Frondihabitans sp. PAMC 28766: one gene and its partner. The protein of the gene in region 1 interacts with the protein of each later gene in a pairwise test. Links are inferred from orthologs where the notes say so. Each region holds a gene or a part of one and is shown on either strand. Other genes may lie near its edges.

Region 1 (14,585 bases):
CAAGAGCTGTAGCAGGACGTCGAAGGAGCGCGAGACGTACCGGTTGATCTCTTTCCGGAACGAGAGCAGGCGGAACCAGCCGTCCTCCCACACGATGACGTCACCGAAAGCGGTCTGGAGAATCGGGACGGCGCCCGCAATGCCGGTGTACGACGACGAGATCAGCACGGCGGCGGTGTAGGGGTCGACGACTTGGATGAAGCCGTCGAGCATCGTGCCGATGCCCGCGCGCCAGCCCTCCACGACCTCGGCCGGAACGCGCGAGCCGAAGCTGCCGATGACGTCCTTCGACACTTCACCCCCCTTGTCGAAGCCCGGGTAGGGCGATTCGATGGGCGCTTTCTTGCCGCGTCTGAACATTTCTGTGTCCTTCCGTCGAATTCGAACTGCTCGCCTTTGTTCAGGCTCGCTGCGACGGGTTCGTCGCCTGCGGTAGTTTTCGGTACTCATGTCGACTCGGAGCGACCGGATTGATGACGGCGGTCGCGTCTCACGCGGTCAGCACCCCGTCGAGCTGCTGTCGTGATTTCCATGTTCCCCCTCGATCGCCTTGAGCGCTCTGGCCGTCAGGTGCCGGTGGAGGCTGCTTGGCCGAGTGTGGCGATCTGGGTGACGCCGACGGCGAAGCCCGCTCGGAGCGCGACGAGCCCGGTGGACCACCCGAGCGCCACTTGGCGACCCAGATGGTGAAGCCGAGGCCTATCCACCAGAGTGCGAGGGAGAGGGGCCAGCCGATCTTCATGGCGGTCTGGGCGACCTGACACTGCTCCCGTGGTTGGGCGTTTCGATGCCGCCTGCGGTCGAGTACGCCACGAGGTCGGCGATGCTCGCGATCATCAGGGCGCTCCCGGAGAGGACGGACATGGCGACGGCTCCGCCGAGCGTGCGTGGCTCCTCGATCGCGGGCTGCGGTTCGCTCTCCGGATGCACGCTACCGTGGGTCTCGACTGATCGGGGGCTGCCATGAAGTACGTGTACTGCACGAGTTGGGACCGCGACGCCTGGCAGCCGCGCCGCGTCCTCACCGAAGACGAGGCCCGCGCGCGCTACGCAGGCCAGGTCCCAGCTCCCGACCACTGGTTCACCGTCGCCGCCTTCCGGGACGACGTGGCGATCACCGACAACCCCGAGTTCATGGTCGAGGTGCTTCCCGGCGCCGAGATGGCCAACGTCCACTTCATCGACATGGCCCATAATCTGTGCTTCATCTATGGTTTCAAGTCGATCGACGGACGCCTGTTCCTCACTGAGAGCACCGAGTACACCTACGCCCCCGGTGGGCACCACCCACTTCAGGAGGCCGTCGCCGGCGAGACGGCGACGTTCGAGGTCGACGGCAGCTTCCACGTCGACACCTGGGACAAGCGCCGGGAGCCTCTCCCCACCGATGACGCCGACGGCGAGGGACTGAATCTGGCGAAGCACTGGGTCGACATTCCGGAGTTCGGTGCATGGGCGCCACTGGGCGAGTATCTGCGCCTGCACTGACGAGCCTTCGATCCCCGCCTCGTCGGCGTCAGTCACTCGTCACCTCTCCGGGCCCCAAGATCCAGGGTTTCACCGCTGAGGCACGCGTGTCAGGGCGAGTGTGGGTCGTCGAGTACGCCGGACAGATCGCACGGCAGCTCTCCGAGGTCGCCATCGCGTGGGCCAGATCCTTGATGCGGGACAGGCCTCGTGTCAGGCGGCGGTCGGCGCCCAGCCGAGCTCGGGGCCGAGGTGCTCGGCGAGGTCGGTGAGGATCTGCGCGTAGTCGTCGGGCTCGAGGGCGAAGGGCAGCGCGAACGCGACCTCGTCGACGGCCTGGTAGGCGGGGTCGGCGTGAAGTGTGTCGGCGATCTCGGCGGAGGTGCCGACGAGGTCTGCCGCGAACAGCAGCTTGCCCGGGCCCTGGGGCACGCCGACGCGCCCTGCCCGCGATTCGGCGTAGGCGGCGTAGCGGGCGCGCTGCTCCGGCGTCGCCGAGTCCGTGGGCACGACGACGAGGCCCTGCGAGACGCGGGCGGACGCGCCGGCCGGGCGGGCGTCGCGGTACGCATCGATCTGGGCGCGTTGGGTGGTGGCGAAATCGGTGCCCTGCTCGGCGCGGGTCACGCTCGAGGCGAGCAGGTGGAACCCGTTCTCGCCCGCCCACACCGCCGAACGGGTGCTGCCGACGCCGCACCAGAGCCGATCGGCGAGGCCGGGGCTGTGCGGCTGGACGATGCCGCTGAACTCCTCGATTCCCCGTCGGCCCGGCGACTCGCTGACGAGGTCGCCCCGCACCAGGTTGCGGAAGCGAAGGAGGCGGTCGTAGCCGAGGTCCTCCTGGTCGGCGGTGTCGGGGTAGATCGCGTCACGGTAGAGGTCGAAGTTCATCGGGGTTCCCGCTGAGAAGCCGGGGTTGAGGCGGCCGCCGAGCAGGACGTCGACGGTGCCGAGGTCTTCGGCGAGGCGGAACGGGTTCTCGGCCCCGATCGGCGTGACCGCGGTGCCGAGCTCGATGCGGCTTGTCCGCTGCGATGCCGCAGCCATGATCGCGACGGGCGACGAGATGCCGGGCTGCAGGTGCCGGTGACGCAGCCACGCACTGTCGAAGCCGAGCTGCTCGCCGCGCTCGATCACCCGCAGGGTGTCTTCATGGCCGGCAGCCGGGGCCGCGGGGTCGAACGACCCGATCGTGAGGAAGCCGAGGCGCTGCAGCGGGGAACCATGGACGGGCATGCAGCAATTCTCGCAGGGACGGCTGGGGCCCGCAGACAAACAGAAAGGCCCAATCCACGTGGGATCGGGCCTGCCGGTGCACCCCCTCGGACTTGAACCGAGAACCCACTGATTAAGAGTCAGTTGCTCTGCCGATTGAGCTAGAGGTGCGTTGGCTGTGTGAACCGGAGTTCTGCAACCGAGGAACAACATTAGCATGAAGTCGGAGCCGGGCCGAACGGGTGCGGCACCAGTCATGTCACCGGAGGAGAACCATGTCAGATCGTCTCGAGGCGGGCCAGAAGGCCCCCGATTTCACCCTTCCCGACGAGACGGGCAAGCCGGTCTCGCTGCACGACTACCGGGGCGAGAAGGTCATCGTGTACTTCTATCCGGCGGCGGGCACGCCGGGGTGCACTACCGAGGCGTGCGATTTCCGCGACAACATCAACTCGTTGAAGTCGGCCGGCTACCAGGTGCTCGGTGTCTCGAAAGACACGACCGCTGATCTGGCGAAGTTCCGCGACGACCAGGGCCTCAACTTCCCGTTGCTGAGCGACCTCGACCTCACGGTGCACAACGAGTACGCGGCCTACGGCGAGAAGTCGCTCTACGGCAAGACGGTCACCGGCGTCATCCGCTCGACGATCGTCGTCGGCGAGGACGGCACCGTCGAGCTGCCGCTCTACAACGTCAAGGCCACGGGCCACGTGAAGTCGCTGCGCAAGAAGCTGGGGCTCGACGCGGCCTGACCTGGGGAGCGCGAGTCGTCAGGATCCTGTCGCCCCGTCAGGATCCTGCGTCTCGGCTCTGCTGCCAGGAGGATGTCTGCGCATGCCGAGGTAGTCCAGCCGCCCAAGCACCGCGTTTTTCCTCCCGGCTCAGTGTCGCTGCGGGAGGAAGCAGATGCGCGGGAGGAGAACGGTGCCGCCGTTCCTCCCGGCACAGTGCCGGCGTGCCCCTCATCCTCCTGGAGAGAGCGGCCCGTGCCGTTGTCCCTCCCCGGAGGTCGGCGCTTCCTCCCGAACGGACACTTCCTCCCTGGGGCAGACGGTTTTGGGGCGGACGGCCTCCCCGCGCCGCGAGCGGCGACCGCGGGTCTGCTGCGTTAGTCGCGGCGGTCGGTGACGGCGCGGATCGGCGGCGACACGAGCAGCGCGACGATCGCGACGGCCGGCACCACGAGCAGCCAGCCGACGACGGGCGCCGCGGTGAGGCCCTCGAAGCAGCCGAGGCCGATGGCGAACTGCAGCACCTGCCAGACGATGGAGGCGCCGCGCATCCACGCTCGGCCCTTCCAGGCGGCGACCACGATGAAGCCGAGCCAGACCGAGGCGACCGCCGCCATGACGATGACGGCGATACCGGCGGCGTACGAGACGGGCGGCGCGACGAACAGGTCGACGATGAACACCACGGTGATCACCGCGACCGCGACGAATTCGGCTGCCATCAGCACAATCAGCAGCCAGAGCAGAGCCGGGCGACGCCGCGACAGCTGTCGCCTGTCGCTGCCGTCGACTCCGCTTGCCAGTGGTCCAGTCACGCTGAAGGCCTCCCGTTAACCCCTTGATTTGGTCACACCAGTATGCGACCATATTCGAGGTCGAAGTGACGCGTACATCGCTGTGCGTGCCTCCCACATTCTTTTCTTTCCCCTCACAGAACGTCCGGCGTTTCGCTGTCCCATTCGGCATGCCCAGACGTGCGTTACCAAAGGAGTACCCATAGATGGATTGGCGTGACAAGGCCGCCTGCCTGACTGCAGACCCCGAGCTCTTCTTCCCCGTCGGGAACACGGGCCCCGCCGTCGACCAGATCGACAAGGCCAAGGCGGTGTGCGGTCGTTGCTCCGTCACCGAGACCTGCCTCCAGTACGCACTCGAGACGTCTCAGGACTCCGGCGTCTGGGGCGGCCTCAGCGAAGACGAGCGTCGCGCGCTCAAGCGTCGCGCTGCTCGCGCCCGTCGCGCCAGCTAGCTCTGGCCGATCAGCACACAACTCCAGAGATCACAGCAGTTGCGCCGGGGGCGCGTCACCAGCCGGTTTGTCGGCGGGTGACGCGCCCTTCGTGCGTCTGCCGCAGGTCGCGGCTGTCGCCGGTCGCGGCTGTCGCCGGTCGCGGCTACCTGTGCCCGCACAGCCTTACCTTTTCGGCACGTCCAGCCCTTTCAGACGGGCAGAACCTGCCGAAAAGGTAAGGGCACGCGGTGGCGAGCGCCGGCTACGCCGGCTGCTGCAGCCAGCGCAGTGGCACGTCGATCGTGACCTCGGTGCCTGAGCCGACGAGCGTATGCCAGTCGATGGTGCCCGCGAGCTCTCCCTGGATGAGCGTGCGCACGATCTGAGTGCCGAGCCCCGAGCCGACCTTGCCTTCGGGCAGTCCGATACCGTTGTCGCGCACTTTCACCGTGAGCTCGTCATCGGTGCGGTGCGCATTGATCTCGACGTCGCCGTCGCGACCGTCGAGGCCGTGCTCGACGGCGTTCGTGACGAGTTCGGTGAGCGCCAGCGCGAGCGGCGTCGCGTACTCCGACGGCAGTTCGCCGAAGCTGCCCGTGCGCTGCGGACGCACCGTGGTGTTGTGGCTCGAGGCGACCTCGGCGATCAGCATCAGCACCCGGTCGAAGACGGTGTCGAAGTCGACGTTCTGGTTGAGCCCCTCGGAGAGGGTGTCGTGCACGACGGCGATCGACGCGACACGGCGCATGGCCTGGTTGAGGGCATCGCGGGCGACGTCCGTCTGCGTCCTGCGCGCCTGGATGCGAAGCAGCGACGCGACCGTCTGAAGGTTGTTCTTGACACGGTGGTGGATCTCGCGGATGGTCGCGTCTTTCGTGATGAGTTCGCGCTCCTGGTGGCGCAGCTCGGTGACGTCGCGGCACAGCACGATCGCGCCGACACGCTCGCCCCGGTCGCGCAGCGGGATCGCCCGCAGCGACACGGTCACGCCTTTCGCCTCGACGTCGGTGCGCCACGGCGCACGACCGGTGACCACCAGCGGCAGCGATTCGTCGACGACGAGCTTGCCCGAGAGCAGCTCGGTCGTGACTTCGGCCAGGCTCTCGCCTTCGAGCTCGCCGAGGAAGCCCATGCGGTTGAACGCCGAGAGGCCGTTCGGGCTGGCGAAGACGACGACGCCGTCGACGTCGAGCCGCAGGAGGCCGTCGCTCGCGCGGGGCGCACCGCGTCGCGGCCCGGTCGGGGCGCCGAGGTCGGGGAAGTCGCCAGCTGCGATCATGGCGAAGAGGTCGTTGGCGCACTGGTTGAAGGTGAGCTCTTGGCGGCTGGGCGTTCGCGCCTCGGAGAGGTTCGTGTGGCGGGTGATGACTGCGACCGGGTGCTCGCTGATGTCGGGGCGGCTGGCCCCCAGGCGCCGAAGAACGGGCACGGCACGCACACGCGTCGGAGTCTCCTCGTACCAGTCGGGAGCCGCCGAATCGACGATCTGAGCCGTCTCGAACGCCTGACTGATCTGCGCGCGCCACTCGGGGCGCACCTCGTGCCCGACGAAGTCGCGGTAGAACAGCGTCGCCGAGCTCGACGGGCGGGCGTGCGCGACGGCCACGAAGCTTCCGGAGTCGGTCGGCACCCAGAGCACCATGTCGGCGAACGCGAGATCGGCCAGCAGCTGCCAGTCGCCGACGAGCAGGTGCAGCCACTCGACGTCGGCCTCCGACGAGAGGCCTTGGGCGAGAACGAGATCACTGAGCGTCGACACGTCGTTCAGCCTAACCGCCGCTCGCTCCATGGTCGCACCGCGCACGAGGGCCGATAATCGACGTATGGAGCCTCAGGATCGCGAGCGGCCCGACCGGCTCTTTCTCGCTGTTTCGCAGGTGGCCCAGATGCTCAGCCTCGACGATGGCGAGATCGAGGGACTCCTCGAGCGGGGCGAGCTGCGGGGTATCAGGATCGGGACGCGAGACGAGTGGCGCATCGAGCGCAGCGAGCTCGACTCCTACATCGAGGCGAAGTACGAGGAGGCTCGGCGATCCGCCCTCTTCAATGGCTTCGACTTCGGAGCCGTGTCCGACTTCGACCAGCGTCGAAGGCCCACCCCTCCCCCGTCGGACGACATCGACTGAGGCTTTCTTCTCTCGCCTAGAAGCAGTTGTCCACAGAATTCGACATGGCGGCGTGTCGATCCCTTCGAATGTCATATGTTGATGCTACGCCCGTCGCAGCGGGGCGCTCAGTCCGTTCACGAGCGAGAGCAGCACCATGACCATCTCGACGACCGCCGAGTCGAATCTCCCCTTCCCTCCCCTTCCCCTGGGCGCCCACCCGCCGGCCGGCAATGATGCCACCGCGCCCGGGGTGACTCCCCCGAGCCTGCGGGCGGTGCCCCGCGACGAGAGCCCGGAGGAGCCCGACGACGCAGGCGACGGTGGCAGCGTCGGCCCGTCCGCGGACACGGCCACGGACACGGCCACGGCCACGGCCACGGCCACAGCCACGCTCGCGGCCGCGGCAGTCCTGCCCGACCCACGGCCGCTCGTGACGAACCTCGCTCGGTGCGTGATCGAGATCCTGGCCGGGGCTCGCGACATCGAGCAGATCGCCCGGTGGGTCTCCGACGAGGTCTACCGGCACCTGCTGAAGCGCTGCGTGCTCGCCACGCGTGCCCGAAGCGCCCGCAGCGCGTCGGCCCCGCGCCCGACGTTCTCGGTCGGCGCTGTTCGGCTCACCGAGCCCGATGCGGGCGTCGTCGAGGCGGTCGTGGTGATGCACGGGCGGGCACGCAGCCGTGCCGTCGCAATCCGGCTCGAAGCGATGGGGGCACGCTGGCGCGCGACCGCGATCCACGTGCTCTAGTCGGTGAGACCTCGTCTTTCGGCCGACGTCCCAGCGCCGCGGCGCGGGGACCTCGGCCGAAAGACGAGGTCTCTCTGAACGACGAGCGGCGGGTACGCACAGCAGAGGGGCCCCGGCGAACCGAAGCCCCTCTGGCGCGCAGCCGCGAGCGGCTACTTGCGCTTCTGCGAGCGACGCTCGGCGCGGTTGTTGGCCGGCTCGTCGGTGGCGGTGGTGGTCTGGCCGAAGGCGCCGCGCTTGGCGGGCTGACCGTCGCCACCAGAGGCCTCGGTCGAGCCGGAGGTCGCGCGCGCTGCCGCGATCTCGGGGTCGGCCAGGCGCTCGGTCACCTCTTGCTGACGCTGAGCGCGGGCCGTCTCGGCCTTCTCGAGGTGACCGCGCTGGTCGCGCACCTCGACCTCACCCTCGGTGTTGGGTGCCGAGAAGTTGAGCACGGCGTCGGCGTTGTCGCCTTCGCCGAGGCCCTTCGCCGCGATGATCGGGCCGTGATCGTGGCCCTCGTGGCCGACCATGCTCTGCACCTCGACCTCGAGGTTGAACAAGAAGCCGACCGACTCTTCGCGGATCGCGCCCATCATGTTCTGGAAGAGCGCGAAGCCCTCGCGCTGGTACTCGACGAGCGGGTCGCGCTGAGCCATCGCACGGAGGCCGATGCCGTCTTTCAGGTAGTCCATCTCGTAGAGGTGGTCGCGCCAGCGGCGGTCGATCACCGAGAGCACGACCTTGCGCTCGAGCTCGCGCATGGCCGAGTCGCCGAGCGACTCCTCGCGGGCGGCGTAGGCGACGCGTGCGTCGGAGAGGATCTCCTTCTCGAGGAATTCGCGAGTGGCCTTGCCCTTCGAACCCGCCTCGGTGATGACTTCGTCGATGGTGATCGAGATCGGGTAGAGCGTGCCGAGCTCGGTCCACATCGCGTCGAGATCCCAGTCGTCGGGGTTGCCCTCGCCGGTGTGCGACTCGATGACCTCGTTGATGACGCTCTCGAGGAAGTTTTCGGCGCGGTCCTTCAGGTCGTCGCCCTCGAGGATGTGACGGCGGTCGGAGTAGATCGCCTCGCGCTGGCGGTTCAGCACGTCGTCGTACTTCAAGACGTTCTTGCGGATCTCGGCGTTGCGCCCCTCGACCTGCGACTGGGCCGAGCGGATGGCCCGCCCCACGATCTTGTTCTCGATGGCGAGGTCGTCGGGCACGTTGCCGCGGCCCATGAGCGACTCGGCCGCACCGGAGTTGAACAGGCGCATGAGGTCGTCGGTGAGCGACAGGTAGAAACGGCTCTCGCCAGGGTCGCCCTGGCGGCCCGAGCGGCCGCGCAGCTGGTTGTCTATCCGGCGGGACTCGTGGCGCTCAGTGCCGAGCACGTACAGGCCACCCGCGTCGCGCACCTTGTCGCCTTCCTCCTCGACGGCCGTCTTCTTCTCGGCGAACACGTCGTCCCACACGGCCTCGTACTCGTCGGGGGTGTCGACCGGGCTGAGCCCGCGCGAATTCATCTCGGCGACGGCGAGGAACTCGGCGTTGCCGCCGAGCATGATGTCGGTGCCTCGACCGGCCATGTTCGTGGCGACGGTGACGGCGCCGAGGCGACCGGCCTGGGCCACGATGGCCGCCTCTCGAGCGTGGTTCTTCGCGTTGAGGACCTCGTGCTTGATGCCCTTCTTCGCCAGGAGCTTCGAGAGGTACTCGCTCTTCTCGACGCTCGTGGTGCCGACCAGCACCGGCTGGCCCGCCTCGTTGCGCTCGGCGATGTCTTCGGCGACCTGCTCGAACTTCGAGGTCTCGTTCTTGTAGACGAGGTCTGTCTGGTCTTTTCGCACCATGGGCCGGTTGGTGGGGATGGCCACCACGCCGAGCTTGTAGGTCGACATGAACTCGGCGGCCTCGGTCTCGGCCGTGCCCGTCATGCCCGACAGCTTTTTGTAGAGACGGAAGTAGTTCTGCAGTGTGACCGTGGCGAGGGTCTGGTTCTCGGCCTTGACCTCGACGCCCTCCTTCGCCTCGATCGCCTGGTGGATGCCCTCGTTGTAGCGCCGACCCGACAGGATGCGGCCGGTGTGCTCATCGACGATCAGCACCTCGCCGTTGATGACGACATAGTCTTTGTCGCGCTTGAACAGGGCGTCGGCCTTGATCGCGTTGTTCAGGAACGAGATGAGCGGGGTGTTGGCCGACTCGTAGAGGTTGTCGATGCCGAGGTAGTCCTCGACCTTCTCGATGCCGGGCTCGAGCACGCCGACGGTGCGTTTCTTCTCGTCGACCTCGTAGTCGATGTCGGCCTGGAGGCGGCGTGCAAGAGTCGCGAACTCGGCGAACCAGCGGTTGGCCTCGCCGTTCGACGGGCCGGAGATGATGAGCGGGGTGCGAGCCTCGTCGATGAGGATCGAGTCGACCTCGTCGACGACGGCGTAGAAGTGGCCGCGCTGCACCATGTCGGCCGCCTGCCACGCCATGTTGTCGCGCAGGTAGTCGAAACCGAACTCGTTGTTCGTGCCGTACGTGATGTCGGCGGCGTACATCTCGCGGCGCTCGGCCGGCGTCTGGCCGGCCAGGATGCAGCCGGTCGTCATGCCGAGGGCGCGGAAGACGCGCCCCATGAGCTCGGACTGATAGCTGGCGAGGAAGTCGTTGACCGTGATGACGTGAACGCCGCGCGAGGCGATGGCGTTGAGGTAGGCCGCCGTCGTCGCGACGAGCGTCTTGCCCTCGCCCGTCTTCATCTCGGCGATGTTGCCCAGGTGGAGGGCGGCGCCGCCCATCAGCTGGACGTCGTAGGGACGCATGCCGAGCGTGCGGGTTGCGGCCTCTCGGATAGCGGCGAAGGCCTCGGGCAGGAGGTCGTCGAGCGACTCGCCGTTCGCGTAGCGCTCGCGCAGCTCTGCGGTCTCGGAGTGGAGCTCGTCGTCGGTGAGGCTCTTGAAGTCCTCTTCGAGGTCGCCTATGGCCTTGGCGTACGCCTTCAGCTTGCGGAGCGTACGACCCTCGCCGACGCGAAGGACCTTCTCGAGAACATTGGCCACGGAAACTCCCAAAGTGTGTGGTGCTGATACCAGCCCGTGATCTTACCAAGCCTAGTGACCGCTGCCCTGGGAGGCGGCTCGGCTCCGTGCCGAGCCGCCTCCCAGGGCGCGAACGGAAGGAACGGTCAGCTGACGAGGCCGCCGCGGATCGCCATCTCGGTCTCCTGGCGCACGGGCGCCTGGTCGTCGAGGCCGATGACCCCGTAGTCCCAGCCCTTGCGCCGGTAGACGACACTGGGGCGGCCCGACTCGGAGTCGGTGAAGAGGTAGAAGTCGTGCCCGACGAGCTCCATGTAGTAGAGCGCGTCGTCGACCGTCATCGGGGTGGATGAGAAGACCTTCGTGCGGATCACGACGGGGCAGTACTCGTCTTCGAGTTCTGTCTTGTCGTCGGGCACGCTCTCGACCACGCCGGTGCGCACCTGCTCGAGGGTCTCTGCCGAGGCCGGCGTGATGCCGGTGTGGCTGAAGTCGGCCGCCGAGGCCTCGTGCAGCGACGTCGGCCGATGCTGGCCGCGGTGCACCTTGCTGCGATCTTTCGCTCGTCGCACGCGTTCGAGCAGGCGACCGATCGCCAGGTCGAACGCGACGTACTTGTCGGGCCCGCTCGATTCGGCCCGCACCAGCGGGCCCGGGCCGATCAGGGTCAGCTCGACGCGGTCGTCGCCGGACTGCCCGGACGACTTCTCGTTGTGCCGTGTGACCTTGATCTCGAAGGCGAGAGCGCGCGGCGCGAGAGCTGCGACCTTCTCGGACTTCTCGGTGGCGTATTCGCGGAACCGATCGGTGATCCCGACGTTTCGACCCGTTACGGAAATGTCCATGACGTTCTCCCAGCCACTCCAGCGTGCCGCCGTTCGTGTAGGCGGTAGTGCTTTCACGCCTCGTCTGCCCACCGTAACGAGGTGGACGCTCACGTGTCACGTGATGTTCTCCGATTCGCCCGACTGTGACGTCATTCACACGAGAGACCGGCGACATCACACGCCCTTCTCAGACATGAGCGGCGTGGCGGCCACGCTCGCCGCCCCGACGACATCGGCGCCGGCCGAGCGCGCTGCCCGGACGGCCTCGGCGAGGCTGGCCCCGGTCGTCGTGACGTCGTCGACGACGACCACGCGCCGCCCGGCGAGGCGAGGCGAGGCCCGCATGCTGCCTCGCCGGGCGTCGGCCCGCTCGGCCCGCGACCGATGCTTCTGCGACCCCGTGGCGCGCAGGATCCGCAACCCCGGCCGGAAGGGCACCCTCCCTGCGGCCTTCAGCAGCAGCTCGACGGGCTCATAGCCGCGCACCCGCCGCCCCCGGGCCGACCCCGGCACCGGCAGAACCTCGGCGTCGGGCCAGGGCTCGAGCGCCCGCGCCATGGCCGGGCCGAGGGGCCGGGCGAGCCGGAGGCGGCCCTGCTGCTTGAAGGCGAGCACGACGTCGCGCACCATGCCCTCGTAGGTCAGGACCGTTCGCAACGGTGTGCCGTCCGGCAGCCGCGTGACGTGCGCCGGCGGAGGCGAGGCGAGCGTCGCACGGCACCGGGTGCAGAGCTCGACGTCGGCGCGGCCGCAGCCGGCGCAGTCACAGGGCGAGACGAGCGCGAGGGCGCCTCGGAGGGAGTCGACCAGCCAGGGCGGAAGAGAACGGGACATGGCTCGAAGGTGGCAGCCATGGCATCCTGCGGCGCCGTGAAGAACGAATCTGTGGACGACCGGCGGTTCTCCACAGGCCGATCGGGAGAGGACGTCAGCGCTGCGTCGCGAGCAGTTGCGCGGTGATTCCGGTGTCTTCCCAGCCGTTGCCGCGCGGCTCGAGGATGCCGCCGTCGGACGTCAGGACGCGCACGCGGTCGACCCCGTTGCCGCCCACGATGTCGACGCCGGTGCCCGTCGGGCGGCCGAGGTCGGTGGACTCCCCGCCCACGTCGTGCTCGGAGACCATCGAGTCGCCGGCGTTGTCGGTCGACAGCGTGGCGACCGTCAGCTCGTCGACCCAGGTGACGGCCACGGGGGTGCCCGTCGGCGCCGTGATGTCGAGGGCGTCGCCGAGGCCTGTCGGCACGTGCTTGCTGTCGCGGAGGATCGCCGCGACCAGGAGGCGGGTGGTGCCGTCGGCGTCGAGCAGCATCGCGATGCGGGTGCCGTCGCGCGAGATCTTGAAGGCGACGAGCTGTTGGTCGGCCGGCAGCGAGGTCGTGATCGTGTGCGGGGTGCCGTCGATGCCGTAGGCGGTGATCGAGCGCGGATCGGTCGACTGGGCCGACCAGACGTAGCCGAGGCTGTCCATGGTGGGCGCCACGAGCCCCGGCCTCGGGTCGAGTTTCGTGGTCGTGCCGTTGCCCTGCACGGCGGAGACGCCGACCGCGGTGCCGACGGCCGCGACGCCCTCTTTGGCGGAGTACTCGACCGAGGTGGGGTGCAGCGCGACGACGGCCTTCGAGAGCCCGCTGATCTGCGCGACGCTCGTCGACGACCCGAAACCGAACTCGTCTTTCACCAGGATCAACGGCCGAGCGTCGACCGGAGGGTCGGTCGACGCGACCGAACCCGCGTCGTCGGGGATCGAGAGGTGCGCGCCGTCGACGCTGATGTCGACGGCACTGACCGTGGCCACCGTCGAGAAGCTCGCGACGAGCTGGGCCCGCATGCGGGATCGCTCGGTGGCGTCGGCCGACCCGGCATCGCCCGAGAGGTCGACGTGGGCCGTGCCCGAGTCGATCGTGACCGAGTCGAGGGCCAGCTGCGTGCCCTCGGGGAAGGCCGACACGACCGCCCCCCGCAGCCACTTCGAGGGCCCGGCCAGCAGCGCCTCGGCGATGCGGGTCGTGGTCGACGACCGCGCCAGGAACCAGCGCTCGTCGGGCACCAGGTAGGTGTACGTCGGGTCATAGAAGTACACCGCGTGCGGGCGGAAGACCAGGTCGAAGTTGGCCGTCGTCAGCACGATGCCGGGTGGCGCGTACGACAGGCGCCACTCGGTGCCGACCTTCTGCAGACGGAAGGTCAGGGTGGAGTTCGTCGACGGCTGCGACTCGGTGTAGTGGCCGCTGGCATCGACCGTCGCCGCCGTCTGCACCGTGTAGGTGACCTGTGTGGGCGACTGCGCGGTGACGGTGCCCGAACCCTGCCGCACGATCACGCTGGCCCGCGGGTTCCACTTCGCCGCGAACGACTTGGTGAGGTATTCGCGAGCGACCCCGTAGTTGCTCTGCGAACCGGTGCCCGCCTCGATGAAGTCGCGCACGATGCGCTCCTGGTCGCTGCCCGCGACGGGGCCCGACGGCAGGTACTCGATGTCGCTCTGCACGTTGCTGGTGATCTTCTGGCCGGTCTGCACGCCGCCGCCGGAGGGCAGGTTGGCGCAGCCGGCGAGCGCGACAGCCAACAGGATGCCGAGGGCGACGGCGACCGCGCGGCGCGGACGAATCACGAGGCACCCCCTTCGAGAACGGGCCGGTCGAGCGCTGCCGCGTCGGCATCGGGCCAGTCGACACCGATCGGAGACGACAGGATCAAGGCGCCGTGCGTCCGCGGCAGGGTCACGACGAACCGCGTGCCGATGCCGAGTGCCGAGCGAACCTCGAGACGACCGCCGTGCAACTGGGCGTCCTCACGGCTGATCGAGAGGCCGAGTCCGGTGCCGCCGATGCTGCGCTGACGCGAGGGGTCGGCCCGCCAGAACCGGTCGAAGACCCGCTCGACGCTCTCCGGGCTCATGCCGACCCCGTGATCGTCGACGGCGATCGCGACGGCCTCGGCGTTGCTGTCGACCGTGACGACGATCGTGCGACCCTCACCGTGCTCGATCGCGTTGCCCAGGAGGTTGCGCAGCACCCGCCGGACCCGCCGAGGGTCGACCTCGGCCTCGAAGTAGCCGCCCCGGCCGTCCACCGAGATCTGCGAGCCCGCGCTGGCCGCGAGCGGGCCGAACTCCTCGACGCTCTCTTCGACCAGGTGCACGAGCACGACCGGCTCGATCTCGAGTTCGACGGCGCCCGCGTCGAACCGCGAGATCTCGAGCAGGTCGGCGAGCAGCAGCTCGAACCGGTCGACCTGGGTGTGCAGCAACTCGGCCGTCCGTGCC
Region 2 (13,968 bases), 1.1 Mb from region 1 along the record:
GCAACGCCCTCGAAGACCTCGGCTGGTACGTCGTCGACAACCTCCCCGCTCAGATGCTGCGGCCGCTCATCGACCTCGCCGAGCGCGCCGGCGACTCGCTGCCGAAGATCGCCGCTGTGGTCGACGTGCGCGGCGGTCGGCTCTTCTCGGAGGCGCAGGAGGCTGTCCGGGCGCTGAGGGAGTCGATGCCCACGAAGGTGCGCGTCCTCTTCCTCGACGCGACCGACGCCGCCCTGGTGCGGCGGTTCGAGCAGGTGCGTCGCCCGCACCCTCTCCAGGGCGGCGGCACCCTGCTCGACGGCATCCTGGCCGAACGCAGCCGCATGGAAGAGCTGCGCGAGACCAGCGACATCATCATCGACACGTCCGAGCTCAACATCCACCAGTTGGCCTCGTCGATCACCGAGAAGTTCTCGGGGCCCGAGACCGCGGGCGTCCAGGTCACGGTGCTGAGCTTCGGCTTCAAGTACGGCATTCCCGCCGACGCCGACATGGTCGGCGATGCGCGCTTCCTGCCCAACCCGTTCTGGGTGCCCGAGTTGCGCTCGCAGAACGGCCTGGACGCCCCCGTCGCCGAGTACGTGCTCGGCCAACCCGGCGCGCGCGAGTTCATCGAGGCCTTCGGCGCCGCCCTCGAGCCGGTCATGGCCGGCTATCAGCGAGAAAACAAAAGGCACGCTACGATCGCCATTGGCTGCACGGGGGGCAAACACCGGTCGGTGACCCTCGTCGGCGAGCTCGCGGCTCACCTCCGCGGCCTGCCGGGTGTGGCCGTCAGCGTGAAGCACCGCGACCTGGGCCGAGAGTAGCCGCCCGCACGATTCTGGCAGCCGCACGCCCGATCCGCCCCCGAACACGTAAGGAACCGTCTTGGCACAGACCGCCGACGTCAAAGAAGAACTCGCTCGCGTCGAGGTGTCGAAGACGACGACCCGGGCGGCCGAGGTCGCCACGGTGCTCCGCTTCGCAGGCGGCCTGCACGTCATCTCCGGCCGCATCGCCGTCGAGGCCGAGCTCGACAGTCCGCAGGTGGCGCGGCGCGTGCGCAAAGACCTGGCTGAGCTCTACGGTGCTCGCAGCGACGTCTCCGTCATCGCCGCGACCGGCCTCCGCCGCACCAGCCACTACCTCGTCCGCATTCACGAGGCGGGCGAGACCCTCGCGCGCCAGACCGGTCTGATGGACGCCCGCCGCCGCCCCGTGCGCGGCCTTCCCAACCGCCTGACCACAGGATCGAGGGATGACCTCGCTGCCATCTGGCGCGGCGCCTTCCTCGCGCAGGGCACGCTCACCGACCCCGGGCGCTCTGCCGCCCTCGAGGTCGTCTGCCCGGGCAACGAGGCCGCTATGGCCCTCGTCGGCGCAGCAGGGCGTCTCGGGATCGCTGCGAAGGCTCGCGAGGTGCGGGGCGTCCACCGGGTCGTCATCCGCGACGGCGAGGCCATCAGCGCCATGCTGACGCAGATGGGCGCCGTGAAGAGCGTCCACGAGTGGGAGGAGCTGCGGCAGCGCCGCGAGGTGCGAGCCACCGCGAACCGTCTCGTCAACTTCGACGACGCCAACCTCCGACGCTCGGCCCAGGCCGCCGTCGCCGCGTGCGCCCGAGTCGACCGCGCGATGGAGATCCTCGGCGACGACATCCCCGAGCACCTTCGCTACGCGGGCGAGCTGCGCCTCGCGCACCGCGACGCGAGCCTCGACGAGCTGGGCCACCACGCCGACCCGCCGATGACGAAAGACGCCGTGGCGGGGCGGATCCGTCGCCTCCTGGCGATGGCCGACAAGAAGGCCTCCGACTTGAACATCCCCGGCACCGAGGCCAACCTTCCCGCCGATCTCGAGCTGGACTGACGGCCCAGGCTCGTAGGACGACCCCCTTCGGTCGGGGTTTGCTGAGCGTTCGCGAAACGAGCGATCACCGTTTGCTGAGGCGTCACTACACTGACAACGTCCCCCGAAGTGGTGCTCTGGTGCGCCACGGGCCCCGCGAGCGAGGAGAACACCGATGCTTGAATACACCCTGCCCGACCTTCCGTACGACTATGCGGCTCTTGCTCCGCACATTTCGGCTCAGATCATGGAGCTGCACCACGACAAGCACCACCAGACCTACGTCACCGGTGCGAACACTGCGAACGCGCAGCTCGCCGAGGCCCGCGAGTCGGGCAACCTCGGAGGCGTCAACAAGCTCGAGAAAGACCTGGCCTTCAACCTCGGCGGCCACGTCAACCACTCGATCTTCTGGACGAACCTCTCGCCCGACGGCGGCGACAAGCCCACCGGCGACCTCGCCTCGGCGATCGACGACCAGTTCGGGTCGTTCGACAAGTTCACCGCGCACTTCACCGCCACCGCTCTCGGCGTGCAGGGCTCCGGCTGGAGCGTGCTCGCGTACGACGTCCTCGGCCAGAAGCTCAGCATCTTCCAGCTCTTCGACCAGCAGGGCAACGTTCCCTTCGGCCTCGTGCCGCTTTTGATGCTCGACGTCTGGGAGCACGCCTACTACCTCGACTACAAGAACGTCCGCGCCGACTACGTCAAGGCGTTCTGGAACATCGTCAACTGGGACAACGTCCAGGCCCGCTACACCGCAGCAGCCTCCAAGACCCAAGGCCTCCTCGTCTTCTAGCCTCGTCGTATCCTGCGGCCTCTGCGCTACTGTCGTAGAGGCCCAAAGCTCCCCACTGTGAAGCCCCAAGCCCCGCCACGAGCGCCTCAGGCGCCATGAAAAACTGGAGAACCATTGAGCGTCAAGATCGGTATCAACGGCTTCGGCCGAATCGGCCGCAACTACTTCCGCGCAGCCCTCGCCAAGGGCAGTGACCTCGAGATCGTCGCCGTCAACGACCTGACCGACAACGCGGCTCTTGCCAACCTCCTCAAGTTCGACTCGATCACGGGCCGCCTCGACGCGACCGTCGAGCTCGACGGCGACACCATCGTCGTCAACGGCAAGCCCATCAAGGTCTTCGAAGAGCGCGACCCCGCCAACCTGCCCTGGGGCGAGCTGGGAGTCGACATCGTCATCGAGTCGACCGGCTTCTTCACCAAGGCCGCCGATGCGCAGAAGCACATCGACGCGGGCGCCAAGAAGGTCATCATCTCCGCTCCGGCCACCGGCGACGACATCACCATCGTCCTCGGCGTGAACGAGTCGGGCTACGACCCGGCCAACCACCACATCATCTCGAACGCGTCGTGCACCACGAACAGCCTCGCGCCCCTGATGAAGGTCTTCCTCGACAACTTCGGCGTCGAGCGCGGCCTCATGACGACGGTGCACGCTTACACGGCCGACCAGAACCTCCAGGACGGCCCGCACAAGGACCCGCGTCGTGCACGCGCCGCGGCCCTCAACATCGTGCCGACCTCGACCGGTGCCGCGAAGGCCATCGGCCTCGTGATCCCCGAGCTGGCGGGCAAGCTCGACGGCTACGCCCTCCGCGTCCCGGTGCCGACCGGCTCGATCACCGACGTCACGCTCGAGACGAGCACACCCGTCACGGTCGAGCAGATCAACGCGGCCTACAAGGCGGCTGCCGAGGGCGACCTCAAGGGCATCCTGCTCTACTCGGAAGACCCGCTGGTGTCGAGCGACATCCGCACCGACCCGCACTCGTCGATCTACGACTCTGGCCTGACCAAGGTCATCGGCAACCTCGTCAAGATCACCTCGTGGTACGACAACGAGTGGGGCTACTCGAACCGCCTCGTCGACCTCGCCGAGTACGTCGCAGCCAAGCTCTAGTGCCGACACACGACGGGCTACGTACCGAACGCACGAATCGATAGGCAGCAACTCATGGCTCTCCGCACCCTCGAGTCCCTCGGCGAACTCGCCGGCAAGCGCGTCATCGTCCGCTGCGACTTGAACGTGCCGTTGAAAGACGGCGTGATCACCGACGACGGCCGCGTGCGCGCTTCCCTGGGCACCCTCCGCACCCTGATCGGCGCCGGCGCCCGCGTCGTCGTCATCTCGCACCTCGGCCGCCCCGACGGCGAGCCCAAGCCCGAATACAGCTTGGCTCCCGTCGCTCTGCGACTGGGCGAACTCCTCGGCACCCCCGTGGCGTTCGCCCCGTCGACGACCGGCACCGAGACGGCTTCCGCCGTCGAGGCACTCGCCGACGGCGAGATCCTGGTGCTCGAGAACCTCAGGTACCAGGCCGCCGAGACCTCGAAGAGCGATGAGGAGCGCCAGGCCTTCGCTCGCGAGCTCGCCGCGTTCGGCGACGTGTTCGTCTCGGACGGCTTCGGCGTCGTGCACCGCAAGCAGGCCAGCGTCTACGACCTGCCGCAGCTGCTGCCCAGCGCGGCGGGCTCGCTGATCGAGACCGAGCTCGGTGTGCTCGACCGCCTCACCGAGACGCCCGAGCGCCCCTACACGGTCGTGCTCGGAGGCTCGAAGGTCTCCGACAAGCTCGGTGTCATCGAGCATCTGCTGCCGCGGGTCGACAACCTGCTCATCGGCGGCGGCATGCTCTTCACCTTCCTCGCGGCCCAGGGCCATGCGGTCGGCAAGAGCCTGCTCGAGGCGGACCAGCTCGATCGCGTGCGCGGCTACATCGCCGAGGCCGAGTCGAAGGGCATCCGCCTCGTGCTGCCCACCGACGTGGTCGTGGCATCCGGCTTCGCGGCCGACGCCGACCACGAGACGGTGGCTGCCGACGCCATCGACTCGACGACGTTCGGCGATGCCGGCATCGGCCTCGACATCGGTCCCGACACGGCGGCCGCGTTCGCGGACATCGTCGCGTCGTCGAAGACCGTGTTCTGGAACGGCCCCATGGGCGTGTTCGAGTTCCCGGCCTTCGCCGCCGGCACCAGGACGGTCGCCGAGGCACTGACACACGTGGACGGTCTCGGCGTCGTCGGGGGAGGCGACTCGGCCTCGGCCGTTCGCGCCCTCGGCTTCACCGACGACCAGTTCGGGCACATCTCCACCGGAGGTGGCGCCAGCCTCGAGTTCCTCGAGGGCAAGAAGCTGCCAGGCCTGGAGGTCCTCGGATGGTAACCGCACGACGCCCGTTCATCGCCGGCAACTGGAAGATGAACCTCGACCACCTGCAGTCGATCGCCTTCGTCCAGAAGCTCGCCTGGAGTCTCAAAGACGCCAAGCACAACTTCGGAGACGTGGAGGCGGCGATCTTCCGCCGTTCACCGACCTCCGCAGTGTGCAGACGCTGATCGACGCGGACAAACTCGAGCTGGAGCTGGGGGCGCAAGACCTGTCGGACAACGACGATGGCGCCTTCACCGGCGACATCTCCGGGGCGTTCCTCGCCAGGCTCGACGTGAAGTACGTCATCGTCGGCCACTCCGAGCGCCGCATCGTCCACGGCGAGACCGACGAGGTCGTCGCGGCGAAGGTAACGGCTGCGCATCGCAACGGCCTCATTCCCGTGATCTGCGTCGGCGAGACGGCCGAAGACCTCGAGAAGCACGGCCCGAGCGCCGTTCCCGTCGCTCAACTCGGCGCTGCCCTCGAGTGGCTTCCGGCCGGCGGCGAGATCGTCGTGGCCTACGAGCCGGTGTGGGCGATCGGCTCCGGCCAGGCGGCGACGCCCGACCAGGCCGAGCAGGTCTGCGCGGCCCTCCGCGACACGCTCACCGAGAAGCTGGGGGCCGACCAGGCCGCGGCGACCCGCATCCTGTACGGCGGCTCGGTCAAGTCGGGCAACGTCGCGTCGTTCATGCGCGAGCCCAATGTCGACGGCGCTCTCGTCGGCGGCGCGAGCCTCGACATCACCGAGTTCGCGAGCATCGTCCGCTACCAGAACCACGTCGGCGTCTAGACCCGACGGTGCCGGGCGCGGCATTTCGCCTCCGCCCGGTTATAATCGTTAGCGGCCCGAAACGCTCGAAAGGTTTTCCGTGCAAATTCTCCAAACCGTCTTGTATGTCGTGCTCGGTATCACGAGCCTTCTGCTGACGCTTCTCATCCTGCTGCACCGCGGTCGCGGTGGCGGGCTCTCCGACATGTTCGGCGGCGGGGTGACCAGCAACCTCGGCGCGTCCGGTGTTGCTGAGCGGAACCTCAATCGCATCACAGTCATCCTCGGCCTCGTGTGGTTCGCTTCCATCGTGGTCCTGGGGCTCATCACCAAGTTCACGGCGGGATCGTAATGGCATCAGGCGGCAGTGCAATCAGGGGTTCTCGCGTCGGCGCAGGCCCCATGGGCGAGCAGGATCGGGGGTTCCACGCCGAGCGAATCACCGTCTCCTACTGGGATGCCCTGGGCAACGAGGTCGTGCGACACTTCGCGGCGAACGTGCCCGAAGAGGAGATTCCCGAGACGGTCGACTCGCCGTCCACCGGCCTTCCTGCCGGGCGTGACAAAGACAACCCCCCGGTCGTCGCCAAGCTCGAGCCGTACAAGACCCACCTCGCGTACGTGAAAGAGCGTCGCACCGAAGAAGAGGCTGCTCAGCTCCTCGACGAAGCCCTTCAGCAGCTTCGTCAGCGTCGCGGCAAGATCCCGACCCCGGCGAAGAAGTAGGCGGCAGCACACCAACGACGAAGGCCCCGAACGAATGTTCGGGGCCTTCGTCGTCGTCGATCTAGTAGGTCGAGGCGATGAGCTGTTCGGGCACCTCGGCCGCAGCGTCCCGGTCGACGAAGAAGACCGTCCGCTTGCGACCCTTGACCCCGGCGACAGGCACCTGGTCGGCACCGGCGCCCGCGAGAGCGAGGCCGAGCGAGGCCGCTTTCTCGGCACCGGCGAGGATCATCCAGACGCGCTGCGAGTTGTTGATCGCCGGCAGGCTGAGGGTCAGGCGCTCGGGCGGCGGCTTGGGGGAGTCATCGATGGTCAGCACAGTGGGCGACGTCTGCAGCACCTGCGGCTTGTCGGGGAAGAGCGAGGCGACGTGACCGTCGGGCCCGACACCGAGCAGCGTGATGTCGAAACGAGGCGACTCGTCGTCGGCCTGAGCGTGCTCCTTCAGCGTGGCGACGTACTGCGAGGCCGCCTCGGCGAGGTCGGCAGCGTCGTCGGTATTCGCCATGCGGTGGACGTTCTCGGGCAGGACGCCGATGTGGTCGAGCAGGTCGACGCCGTTCTGGCGATCGTTGCGGTCGTCCGAGTCTGCGGCGACGAAGCGCTCGTCGGCCCACCAGAACGACACCTTCGACCAGTCGACGCTGTCACGCGCCTCTGACCGGTTGATCGCGGCGAGCACCAGGGTGCTGACCGAACCGCCGCTGAGCACGACGGACGCGTAATCCTGCTCTTCGATGACGTCGATGATCTTCGTGATGAAGCGAGCGGCGACCGAGGCCCCCAGGGATTGCTTGTCGGGGTGAACCAGCACCCGGCGTTCATTCGTCACGTCTCAGTAGCCTCTATTACTGTCGTGACCTGTCAGGATGACAGGTCGAACTGCGTCAAACAGATGTCGCCTGGGTCTGCGTCACGGCTGGTCAGCACGGAGCAGGGCGACGCCGCTCTTGACGACATTGCCGAAGAGCGAGTCAGGGTCGAGTCTACGGAGTTCTTCGGCCAGGCAGTCGCGCAGGCCGCGGCGTGGCAGCGACAGGTCGTGCGTCGGCTGTTCGGGCTGCGAGAGCGTGGCGACGTCGACGAGCGAGCGCTCGAGCTCGATCGGCCCGGATGCTCGCACGAGCTTCACGCCGTGGATGCCACTCGAGCCGGTCGCGCGCGACGTGAGCTCGTGCTTGACGGGCACCTCGAGCTGCAGACGCAGCCAGGCGGCCAGCAGCAGCGTCGAGGGGGAGTCGGCGGCGCCGGACACCTCGACCGCGGTGACCGGCTCGTACGGCGGCTGGTCGAGAGCCGCCGCCAGCTGCGTGCGCCAGAGGGTGAGCCGCGTCCAGGCGAAGTCCGTGTCGCCCGGCTCGTAGGTCGAGGCCAGGTCGATGATCGACTGACGCGGGTTGCTCTGAGCGGCCGCGTCGGTGATCCTGCGCTGCGCGATTCGGCCGAGAGGCGACTCCGAGACGACCGCGGGCGCCTTGCCGGGCCACCACGCGACGACGGGGGCGTCGGGCAGCAGGAGGCCTGTGACGAGCCCCTCCTCGTCGCGGGCGATGTCGCCATAAGCGCGCAGCAGGATGACCTCGCTCGCGCCGGCATCGCCGCCCACGCGGATCTGCGCGTCGAGCCGGGGCTCTTCGGCGGACAAAATCTCATCGGCGGTCGAGATCACGATGACCCGCATCGGGTGCTCGCGAGACGCCTCGTTGGCGGCCTCGATCGCCTCCTCTTCGTGGCCCAGGGTCGTCGAGATGACGAGGGTCAGCACGCGACCGAGGGCGACGACACCGCCCTCTTCGCGGATCTTGACCAGAGCCTTTGAGACTCGGCTGATGGTGCTGTCGGGCAGATCGACGATCACGGACGCCTCCAGGTACGGCCGTCGCGGGCCATGAGTTCATCGGCACTGTGGGGGCCCCAGGTGCCGGGACGGTACTGCTCGGGCTGCCCCTGGGCGGCCCAGAAGCGCTCGATCGGGTCGAGGATCTTCCACGACAGCTCGACCTCCTCGTGGCGGGGGAAGAGCGGAGGGTCGCCGAGCAGGACATCGAGGATGAGCCGCTCGTAGGCCTCCGGGCTGGCCTCGGTGAACGCGTGGCCGTAGCCGAAGTCCATCGTGACGTCGCGAACCTGAGTGCCGATGCCGGGCACCTTCGAGCCGAAGCGGAGGGTGACACCCTCGTCGGGCTGCACGCGGATCACGAGGGCGTTCTGCCCCAGCTCGGCGCCGTCGCCGAGGCCGAAGACGTTCTCGGGCACGCGCTTGAAGACGACTGCGATCTCGGTGACGCGGCGGCCGAGGCGCTTGCCGGCGCGCAGATAGAACGGCACGCCCGACCAGCGGCGCGTGGCGATCTCGAGCCTGATCGCTGCGTAGGTCTCGGTGACCGACTCGGGGTTCATCCCAGCCTCCTCCAAGAAGCCGAGCACCTTCTCGCCGCCCTGCCAACCGCCGGAGTACTGCCCGCGGGCGGTGCCCTCGGCGAGGTCGGCGGGGATGGTGACAGCCGAGAGCACCTTCTCTTTCTCGGCGCGAAGGTCGCGCGCTTTGAAGCTGACGGGCTCTTCCATCGCGGTGAGCGCCAGCAGCTGCAGGAGGTGGTTCTGGATGACGTCGCGAGCAGCGCCGATGCCGTCGTAGTAGCCGGCACGACCGGCCACGCCGATGTCCTCGGCCATGGTGATCTGCACGTGGTCGACGTAGTTGCTGTTCCACAGCGGCTCGTACATCTGGTTGGCGAAACGGAGCGTCAGCAGGTTCTGAACCGTCTCCTTGCCGAGGTAGTGGTCGATGCGGAAGACCGAGTCGGGCTCGAACACCGTCTCGACGACCGCGTTCAGTTCGCGAGCCGTCTCGAGGTCGCTCCCGAAGGGCTTCTCGATGACGACGCGTCGCCAGGGTTTCTCGCCGTGGATGTCGACGGTGTCGTCGGCGAGACCGGAGTCCCGCAGCTGCTCGGTGACGAGCGGGAAGAACTTCGGCGGGATCGAGAGGTAGAAGGCGTGGTTGCCCATCGTGCCGCGCTCGACGTCGAGTTCGTCGATGGTCTTCTTGAGCAGCTGAAAGGCCTCCGCATCGTCGAAGTCGCCCTGCACGAAGCGGATGCCCTCTTTGAGCTGGCGCCACACGTCCTCGTCGAAAGGCGTGCGCGCGTGCTGCTTGACGGCCTCGTAGACGACCTGCTCGAAGTCCTGGTCCTCCCACTCGCGCCGGGCGAAGCCGACGAGGGCGAAGCCCGGGGGCAGGAGACCGCGGTTGGCCAGGTCGTAGATCGCCGGCATGACCTTCTTGCGCGACAGGTCGCCTGTCACGCCGAAGATGATGAGGCTCGACGGGCCGGCGATGCGGTTGAGTCGTCGGTCGGAGGGCAACCGCAGAGGGTTGTACTCCGGCGTGATTTCCACCGGTGCCATGTGTTATCCGATTCCTTGCGTCATGAAGCGGTCAGGGTCGAGAGCGGGCGCAGGATCGACTCGACCCCGCGCCCGACCGCCCATCAGCGGAGTGCGCCGAGAAGCGCCGGCAGAGCCGCCGCCACGTCGGTGACGGTGAGCGTCAGCACCGGCCGGCCGTGCTCGGCCAGGACGGCGGCGTCACCGGCGGCCTGAGCCGCGACGAGGGTGCCGAAGGTGAACGAACTGCCGGGAATGGGCAGATCGGTCTCGGGCACCTGTGTGATCTGCAGGAACACGCCGGTGGCCGGCCCGCCCTTGTGGTACTGCCCGGTGGAGTGCAGGAAGCGCGGGCCCCAGCCGAAGGTGACGGGCCGCTCGGTGCGGGTCGCCAGGATGTCGCGCAGCTCGGCCAAGGCAGGGTTCGCAACACGGTCGACGTAGGCCTGGATCGCCAGGTAGCCGTCGTCGGTCAGGTGCTTCAGCAGACCGGCCACGGCGTCGTCGAGACCATCGCCGAGGTCGATTCCGCCGCGCGAGCGCACCTCGACGCCGTTCGCCGTGAACGCGGCGGGCGTCGGCGCGGGGGCGGAGTCGAGCAGAGCCCGCGTCGCCGCCTTGGCCGACTCGACATCGGGCTGATCGAACGGGTTGATGCCGAGAAGGCGACCGGCCACGGCCACCGCGTACTCCCACACCATGAACTGGGCCCCGAGGGATCCGGAGATCTCGACCTCGCCGGGGGCGACCTCGCGGGTCTCCTCAGTGTTGGCGACGAACCGGACGATCTGCACGTCGTGCAGACCCTCGGTGATCTCGGGCGAGTCGAGGTCGAGCACGACGGGCAGGAGCCCGCGGCCCTGCTTGCCGGTCGACTCGGCGATCAGCTGCTCGGCCCAGTCGGGGAAGCCCTGGATGTGCGTGCCGTCGGCCACGAGGCCGATCTTGTCGCGCAACGGGCTCGTGCCGGCCAGGACGGCCCCGAGCACGAGGCCCGGGTTGTCCGGGCGATCCTGCGACAGCTCGACCGTCACGGCGCCAGCCTCGGCCAGCAACTCTTCGATGTCGGCCCCCGCGAGGCCCGACGGGACGAGCCCGAAGGCCGAGAGGGCCGAGTAGCGCCCTCCGATCGCCGGGTCGGCGGTGAAGACGACGTAGCCCGCCTCGCGAGCAGACTGCTCGAGCGGCGAACCGGGGTCGGTGACGACGACGATGCGGTCGGCGATGTCGGTGTAGCCGGCATCGTGGAAGGCCTTCTCGAACGTCGCCCGCTGGCTCGCCGTCTCGACGGTCGAGCCCGACTTGGACGAGACGATGAGCACGGTGTGCTTCAGGTCGTCGTTCAGAGCGGCGAGCACCTGGCCCGGCTCGGTCGCGTCGAGGACGGTCAGCTCGACACCGGCGGTGCGAGTGATGACCTCGGGCGCGAGCGACGAGCCGCCCATGCCGGCGAGCACGAAGTGCGTCAGGTGCTTTTTGTGCAGCTTCTTACGAAGCTCGGCGATCTGCGCCACCAGGGGGGCGGAGACCGAGACGGCCTCCGTCCACCCCAGGCGTTTGGACGCCTCTTCTTCGGCCTCCGGGCCCCACAGAGCGGGGTCCAGACCCGTGATGCCGGACGCGACGAGGTCGCGCACCAGCGTCGGGACGACGGACTCGACTGCAGTCGCAGCATCGCCCGACGCGGTGATGGCTACTGTCACTTAGCGGCGTCCAGAGCGGCCGTCACGGTGTCGAGCAGCTCGTTCCAGGAGACGATGAACTTGTCGACGCCCTCGGATTCGAGCACGGCCACGACGTCGTCGTACGAGATGCCCTGAGCGGCGATGTCGTCCATCACCTTGTTGGCGGCCGCGTACGATCCGGTGATCGTGTCGCCGGTGATGACGCCGTGGTCGAAGGTCGCGTCGAGCGTCTTCTCGGGCATCGTGTTGACGACCTCGGGGGCGACGAGCTCGACCACGTAGGTGGTGTCGAGCACGTTGGGGTCTTTGACGCCGGTCGAGGCCCACAGCGGGCGCTGCTTGTTGCCGCCCTCGGCGAGGAGGCCCTTGGCACGCTCGGTCGCGAACGCCTGCTCGTACACCTCGTAGGCGAGCTGAGCGTTGGCCACGCCGGCCTTCGACTTGAGCGCCTTGGCCTCGTCGGTGCCGACTGCCTCGAGGCGCTTGTCGATCTCGGTGTCGACGCGCGACACGAAGAAGGACGCGACCGAGTGGACCTTCGACAGGTCGATCCCCTTGGCCTTGGCCTGCTCGAGACCGGTCAGGTAGGCGTTGATCACGGCGCGGTAGCGCTCGAGCGAGAAGATGAGCGTGACGTTGACGCTGATGCCCTCGGCGATCGTCGCGGTGATGGCTTCGAGGCCCTCGACGGTCGCCGGAATCTTGATGAGGACGTTCTCGCGGTCGACTCGGGAGTGGAGCGACTTCGCCTGCTCGATGGTCTTTGCGGCGTCGTGCGCGAGGCCCGGCTCGACCTCGATCGACACACGGCCGTCGAAGCCGTTCGTCGAGTCGTAGATCGGCTTGAAGATGTCGCACGCGTTGGCCACGTCGCTGGTGGTGATCTCGAAGACCGAGTCGGTCACGCCTTTGCCGGCCTTGGCCAGCTCCGCGACCTGGGCGTCGTACGCCTCGCCCTTGGCGAGTGCGCCGGCGAAGATCGTCGGGTTGGTGGTGACGCCGACGACGTTCTTCTCGGCGATGAGCTTCTGGAGGCCCTCGGACTGGATGCGCTCGCGCGAGAGGTCGTCGAGCCAGATGCTCACGCCGGCAGCGGAGAGCTGCGCGGTCGGGGTCGTTGCTGTGGTCTGGATGTCAGTCATTTTCTTCTCTTCTTCTTCTCGGGGCTCAGAGAGCGGCGAGTTCGTTGAGGGACTCTTTCGCGGCCGAGACGGCGGCCTCGGTGGTGATGCCGAACTTCTCGAACAGGGTCTTGTAGTCGGCCGAGGCACCGAAGTGCTCGATCGAGACGCTGCGGCCGGCGTCGCCGATGTAGTTCTTCCAGCCGAGTGCGATACCGGCTTCGATCGACACGCGCGCCTTGACCGACGACGGCAGGACGGACTCTTTGTAGTCGTCGCTCTGCTCGTCGAACCAGTCGAGGCTGGGGGCGGAGACGACGCGGGCGTTGATTCCCTCGCCGCGCAGCACCTCGCGTGCCTCGACGGCGATCTGCACCTCGGAGCCCGTCGCGATCAGGATCACGTCGGGGGTGCCGCCCGGGGCCTCGGCGAGCACGTAGGCGCCCTTCGAGACGTACTTCGCCGAAGCGAAGGTGTCGCCGGTGGCCTCGCCCTCGCCGCGCTCGAAGACCGGGAGGTTCTGCCGACTGAGGGCGAGGCCCTCGGGGCCGGAGAAACGCTGAAGGATCGTCAGCCACGCGTAGGAGGTCTCGTTGGCGTCGGCCGGGCGGACCAGCGAGAAGTCGGGGATCGCACGAAGCGCCCAGAGCTGCTCGATCGGCTGGTGCGTCGGGCCGTCCTCGCCGAGGGCCACGGAGTCGTGGGTCCAGACGTAGGTGGTCGGCGCCTTCATGAGCGCGGCGAGACGGACGGCCGGGCGCATGTAGTCGGAGAAGATCAGGAACGTGCCGCCGAAGGGGCGCGTGTTGCCGTGCAGCACGATTCCGTTCAGGATCGCGCCCATGGCGTGCTCGCGGATGCCGAAGTGCAGCACGCGGCCGTAGGGGTTCCCCGACCACTCGTGGGTCGACCACTCGGTGGGGACGAACGACTTGGCATCGGTGATCGAGGTGAGGTTCGACTCGGCGAGGTCGGCCGAGCCGCCCCAGAACTCGGGCAGGACGCCGGCGATGGCGTTGATGACCTTGCCGGACGCGGCACGGGTCGAGACCTCTTTGCCGGGCTCGAACACGGGCAGTGCACCCTCGAGATCGGTGGGGAGCTCGCCGGCGAGCATGCGATTGAGCAGCGCGTTCTTCTCGGGGTTGGCCGAAGCCCACGCCTCGAGCTTCTCGTTCCATTCGGCGTGCTGCGCCTGGCCGCGCTCGACGGCCTTGCGGGTGTGCTCGAGGACGGCGGGGTCGACGTCGAACGACTTGTCGGGGTTGAAGT

Evidence for each region.
Region 2: the proteins of secA (region 1) and secG interact in binary tests that used the Escherichia coli proteins (3 or more experiments, as listed by UniProt). The link is inferred for Frondihabitans sp. PAMC 28766 from one-to-one orthologs.

The regions. Positions count from the first base shown.
Region 1 is NZ_CP014513.1:3,722,240-3,736,824, forward strand. What follows is about bases 7,453-10,889. They hold secA (preprotein translocase subunit SecA), read right to left. Parts: upstream 10,515-10,889; coding sequence 7,653-10,514; downstream 7,453-7,652. Other genes in these bases: AX769_RS25450 (Rv3235 family protein), read left to right, coding at 7,453-7,500; hpf (ribosome hibernation-promoting factor, HPF/YfiA family), read right to left, coding at 10,640-10,889. Also shown: AX769_RS17870 (T6SS immunity protein Tdi1 domain-containing protein), read right to left, coding at 1-360; AX769_RS17880 (hypothetical protein), read left to right, coding at 964-1,488; AX769_RS17885 (LLM class flavin-dependent oxidoreductase), read right to left, coding at 1,681-2,703; bcp (thioredoxin-dependent thiol peroxidase), read left to right, coding at 2,958-3,434; AX769_RS17900 (hypothetical protein), read right to left, coding at 3,791-4,228; AX769_RS17905 (WhiB family transcriptional regulator), read left to right, coding at 4,414-4,662; AX769_RS17910 (sensor histidine kinase), read right to left, coding at 4,907-6,403; AX769_RS17915 (helix-turn-helix domain-containing protein), read left to right, coding at 6,468-6,770; more of AX769_RS25450, read left to right, coding at 6,907-7,452; more of hpf, read right to left, coding at 10,890-11,338; AX769_RS17935 (ComF family protein), read right to left, coding at 11,495-12,154; AX769_RS17940 (GerMN domain-containing protein), read right to left, coding at 12,249-13,931; MtrAB system histidine kinase MtrB, read right to left, coding at 13,928-14,585. UniProt on the Escherichia coli protein: Required for protein export, interacts with the SecYEG preprotein conducting channel.
Region 2 is NZ_CP014513.1:2,640,272-2,654,239, reverse strand. Bases 4,681-7,500 are described here. They hold secG (preprotein translocase subunit SecG), read left to right. Parts: upstream 4,681-5,874; coding sequence 5,875-6,126; downstream 6,127-7,500. Other genes in these bases: AX769_RS12745 (glucose-6-phosphate dehydrogenase assembly protein OpcA), read right to left, coding at 7,414-7,500; pgl (6-phosphogluconolactonase), read right to left, coding at 6,562-7,332; AX769_RS12755 (RNA polymerase-binding protein RbpA), read left to right, coding at 6,126-6,500; pgk (phosphoglycerate kinase), read left to right, coding at 4,681-5,014. Also shown: RNase adapter RapZ, read left to right, coding at 1-809; DNA-binding protein WhiA, read left to right, coding at 871-1,851; AX769_RS12780 (superoxide dismutase), read left to right, coding at 2,006-2,629; gap (type I glyceraldehyde-3-phosphate dehydrogenase), read left to right, coding at 2,744-3,748; more of pgk, read left to right, coding at 3,803-4,680; more of AX769_RS12745, read right to left, coding at 7,501-8,358; zwf (glucose-6-phosphate dehydrogenase), read right to left, coding at 8,355-9,911; AX769_RS12735 (glucose-6-phosphate isomerase), read right to left, coding at 9,995-11,593; tal (transaldolase), read right to left, coding at 11,590-12,717; tkt (transketolase), read right to left, coding at 12,743-13,968. UniProt on the Escherichia coli protein: Subunit of the protein translocation channel SecYEG. Overexpression of some hybrid proteins has been thought to jam the protein secretion apparatus resulting in cell death; while this may be true it also results in FtsH-mediated degradation of SecY.